DNA from 2 places in the Streptomyces sp. NPDC048643 genome. Region 2 is predicted to be linked to the other one. Evidence: riboswitches for the same ligand, from Rfam matches in the RefSeq annotation. Region 2 holds a riboswitch; the other holds the start of a gene.

Region 1 (2,194 bases), on a different contig from region 2:
CGGACAGCCACTCGTGCTCCTTGCTGTAGCGGAGCTGCTGGGGGTTGCTCATGGCCTGAATTCTCCTGTACGCGGGGGAGTGCTGATGAATGGGGGAGTCCGTCACCCGGACGAGCCCGTCCGGGGGTGCCGTCCGGCGCCGCGGAAGGCCGCGACGCCCGTGGTCCGTGCGGGCCGGTGTCACGGCCTGCCGATGCGGACCAGTGTCACTTCCGGCGCTTGTAGAAGGGCAGCGCCACGACCTCGTAGGGCTCGTGGGTGCCCCGGATGTCCACACCGACACCGGTGGTGCCCGGCGCGGCGTGCGCGGCGTCGACGTACGCCATCGCGATCGGCTTGCCCAGCGTGGGAGACGGGGCGCCCGAGGTGATCTCGCCGACGACCTGGCCGTCGGAGACGACCGGGTACCCGGCGCGCGGCACACGACGCCCCTCGGCGATCAGGCCGACCAGCACCCGCGGCGGGTTCTGCTCGGCACGCTCGGCGGCCTCCTGGAGCGCGGTACGCCCCACGAAGTCGCCCTCCTTCTCGAACTTCACGACCCGCCCGAGGCCGGCGTCGAAGGGGGTCAGCGAGGTGGTGAGTTCGTGCCCGTACAGCGGCATGCCCGCTTCCAGGCGCAGCGTGTCGCGGCAGGACAGACCGCACGGGATCAGCCCGACGGGGGTACCCGCGTCGGTCAGCGCCTGCCACACCTTCTCGGCGTCGGCGGGCGCGACGAACAGCTCGAAGCCGTCCTCGCCCGTGTAGCCGGTACGCGCGATCAGCGCCGGGACGCCGGCGACGGTGCCCGGCAGGCCCGCGTAGTACTTCAGGCCGTCCAGGTCCGCGTCGGTGACCGACGCGAGGATGCCGGGGGACTCGGGCCCCTGCACGGCGATCAGCGCGTACGCGTCACGGTCGTCGCGCACCAGCGCGTCGAAACCGGCGGCGCGTTCGGTCAGCGCGTCCAGCACCACCTGGGCGTTGGAGGCGTTCGCCACGACCATGAACTCGTGCTCGGCCAGCCGGTAGACGATCAGGTCGTCCAGGATGCCGCCGTCCTCCTGGCAGATCATCGTGTAGCGGGCGCGGCCGACGCCCACGGTGGCGATGTTGCCGACCAGCGCGAAGGCGAGAAGTTCGGCGGCCTGCGGGCCGGTGACGGTGATCTCGCCCATGTGCGAGAGGTCGAAGAGCCCGGCCTTCGTGCGGACGGCCAGGTGCTCGTCGCGCTCCGAGCCGTAGCGCAGCGGCATGTCCCAGCCGGCGAAGTCGGTCATCGTCGCGCCCAGCGAGCGGTGCAGGGCGTCGAGCGCGGTGAGACGGGGGGTGGTGCTGCTCATCGGTGGGGCTCCCAAGGCATGACGGCGAGGTCGTTCCTCCCCATCTGTCATCGGAACCTGAGAGGTTCATCACGACCCCGCGAAACGGTGGTCCTGACTTGCACCTTGGGTGGAGCCACTGGAGAGCGGCCCGCTTTTCAGATGTGCCTCGCCCGCGCGGTAACGGGGCCTGAGAGATTCAAGGGAGGGACTTGCTCCTTCGGCGCCCGGGTACACGTACCCAGGACTCTCCCGCGCGGATTCAAGCGGCCGGTATGCAGTTGGCGCGGCCATCATTGCACGCCCCGTCCGATCAGGGCAGTCCGCATCTGTAACCGTGCTGTGGCAGTCCGCGCACCGAAACGGGAAGCGCCGCGCATTACCTTCTCTTTACACTCGACGGGGATGGGACTCCACATCCAAGGGGAGGACGGCCACGGTGAACAGGACCACGGTGTACGCGACGACCTCGGGTCTCGCGCTGCCCGAGCAGCCCGGCGCACCGGCCCGGGAGGCGTGCGGCCCGCTCCCGGCGGCCGTCGTCCGTGACCTGAGGGACCGCGCCGGGCACAGTCCGCACGGCCTGCGCTTCGGCGCCCGCGACCTCGTCGTGGTCACCGGACTGCCGGGCAGCGGCAAGTCGACCCTGATGCGGCGGGCCGTCGAGGGAGCGCGCGTCGACTCGCAGGACACCCGCGACCGCTGGGACGGCCGGATGGCCGGCCTGCTGCCGTACGCGGTCTACCGCCCCCTCGTCCGCCTCGCGCACTACGCCGGCCTGCGCCGGGCACTGCGCGGCGACGGGGGAGTCGTCGTGCACGACTGCGGCACCCAGACCTGGGTGCGCCGCTGGCTCGCCCGCGAGGCCCGCCGCCGGGGCGGCGCCCTGC
Region 2 (2,194 bases):
CGGTGGCCGCGGCCGAGCCGTCGGCGGAGGAGGATGTCCGGGCGGAGCCGGACACCGGGCCCGCGGGAGCGAAGGAACCGCCCGCGGAGCGGCGGTGGTCCGCGGGGCACGACGTCCGGCATGACGAGTTCGGGCACGGATGGGTGCAGGGGAGCGGGCTGGGGCGGGTCACGGTGCGGTTCGAGACGCCGTACTCGGAGCCGGGTCGGGTGCGGACCTTCCGGACGGACGATCCACGGCTGGAGCCGGCGGATCCGCTCCCCCTGGTGGAGCCGAGACCCGAGGAGCCCGGGCGGACGCCGGCGGACGTGGAGCCGGAGGCGTCAGGAGCCGGGGCACCGGGGTCGGACCCGACGGGCCGGGCGGTCTCGAGCCCAGGGGGCCAGGTGTCCTCGGACTCCGCGGATCAGGTGTCCTCGGATCCCGCGAGCCGGCCGAAGTCACGGTCCGGCGGCGGCGCAGGGGACGCCACGTCGAGTCCGTAGTGGTGGTAGAGCTGCAGCTCCTGCTCGGGGGAGAGGTGCCGGCCGACGCCGAAGTCGGGGGCGTCCTTGATCAGGGCCCGGTCGAAGGGGATGCGCAGGGTCCCCTCGACGACCTCACTGGGTTCCAGGGGGACGAACGCGTCCCTGCTGAACAGGCCGGTGCGTATGGCCGCCCATTCCGGTACCCCGGTCGCGTCGTCGAGGTAGACCTCGTCGATGGTGCCGATCTTGGTGCCCTTGCGGTCGAACGCCTTGCGGCCGATCAGGTTGCGCGGATCGATGTCGGTCTGCACGGTCCCTCCACGTGGTCGCAAACTCATCCGTAAGCAGTACATCCGTAAGCACTACAAAAGAGCACTTTCGGGCGGGCGGCCACTCGAAGGCAGGTGTCTTGTCCCCGCTGGTAGGCTGGCCAACGGCTGCCGATCCCGTGCGGGAGAGTCCTCCAGACTTCACCGGAGGCGCCGAAGGAGCAAATCCTCCCCGGAATCTCTCAGGCTCACGTACCGCACGGACGAGGTCACTCTGGAAAGCAGGGCGGGTGTCGTTGGCCTCCGCCCTCACCGACGGTGAAAGCCGGGACGTCAGTGGACGGACCGGTGAAGCTCTCAGGTTGAGATGACAGAGGGGGAGGCCGTCGGGGTACCCGTGCCGGGGTACCCCCCGAAGGTCGCGTCAGACCAGGAGGCCTCCGCAATGACCGCCCCTCGCATTCCGCTCTCCGAGCTCGAACAGGGAATCCCCTTCGAGCAGCGCCACATCGGGCCCGACTCCGAAGCCCGGGCCAAGATGCTCGCGCAGGTCGGATACGGCTCGCTCGACGAGCTGACGGCCGCCGCGGTGCCGGACGTGATCAAGAACGCCGAGGCCCTGAGGCTGCCGGCCGCGCGCACCGAGTCCGAGGTGCTCGCCGAGCTGCGGTCCCTCGCGGACCGCAACCAGGTGCTCGGTTCGATGATCGGCCTCGGTTACTACGGCACGTTCACGCCGCCGGTGATCCTGCGCAACGTCATGGAGAACCCGGCCTGGTACACGGCGTACACGCCGTACCAGCCGGAGATCTCGCAGGGCCGGCTCGAGGCCCTGCTGAACTTCCAGACCGTCGTCGCCGAGCTGACCGGTCTGCCGACCTCGGGCGCCTCCCTGCTCGACGAGGGCACCGCCGCCGCCGAGGCGATGGCGCTGTCCCGCCGCATGGGCAAGAACAAGAAGGGCCTCTTCCTGGTCGACGCGGACGCGCTGCCGCAGACGATCGCGGTCATCGAGACGCGTGCCGAGCCGACCGGTGTCGAGGTCGTCGTCGCCGACCTCGCCGAGGGCATCCCGGCCGACCTGGCCGGGCGCGAGATCAACGGCGTGCTGGTCCAGTACCCGGGCGCCTCCGGTGCCGTACGTGACATCAAGCCGCTGATCGAACAGGCGCACGAGCTGGGTGCGGTCGTCACCGTCGCCGCCGACCTGCTCGCCCTCACGCTGCTCACCTCGCCCGGCGAGCTCGACGCGGACATCGCCGTCGGCACGACGCAGCGCTTCGGCGTCCCGATGGGCTTCGGCGGACCGCACGCCGGCTACATGGCGGTGCGCGAGAAGTTCGCCCGCAGCCTCCCCGGCCGCCTGGTCGGTGTGTCCGTGGACGCCGACGGGCACAAGGCGTACCGCCTCGCCCTCCAGACGCGTGAGCAGCACATCCGTCGCGAGAAGGCGACGAG

Evidence for each region. Region 2 has a riboswitch for glycine ahead of gcvP (aminomethyl-transferring glycine dehydrogenase). Riboswitches for the same ligand answer to the same signal wherever they lie in the genome.
Region 1: linked by a shared signal. The riboswitch ahead of gcvT (glycine cleavage system aminomethyltransferase GcvT) and the one ahead of gcvP (aminomethyl-transferring glycine dehydrogenase) in region 2 are both predicted to bind glycine.

Annotation. Positions count from the first base shown of each region.
Region 1 covers NZ_JBEZHO010000009.1:201,475-203,668, reverse strand. Annotated here, with positions in the region: gene gcvH (glycine cleavage system protein GcvH) at 1-52, opposite strand, end outside; gene gcvT (glycine cleavage system aminomethyltransferase GcvT) at 207-1,325, opposite strand; glycine riboswitch at 1,473-1,569, opposite strand; gene AB0C62_RS12295 (AAA family ATPase) at 1,744-2,194, shown strand, end outside.
Region 2 covers NZ_JBEZHO010000002.1:408,292-410,485, reverse strand. Annotated here, with positions in the region: gene AB0C62_RS03735 (DNA polymerase IV) at 1-485, shown strand, start outside; gene AB0C62_RS03730 (PRC-barrel domain-containing protein) at 407-778, opposite strand; glycine riboswitch at 909-1,004, shown strand; gene gcvP (aminomethyl-transferring glycine dehydrogenase) at 1,182-2,194, shown strand, end outside.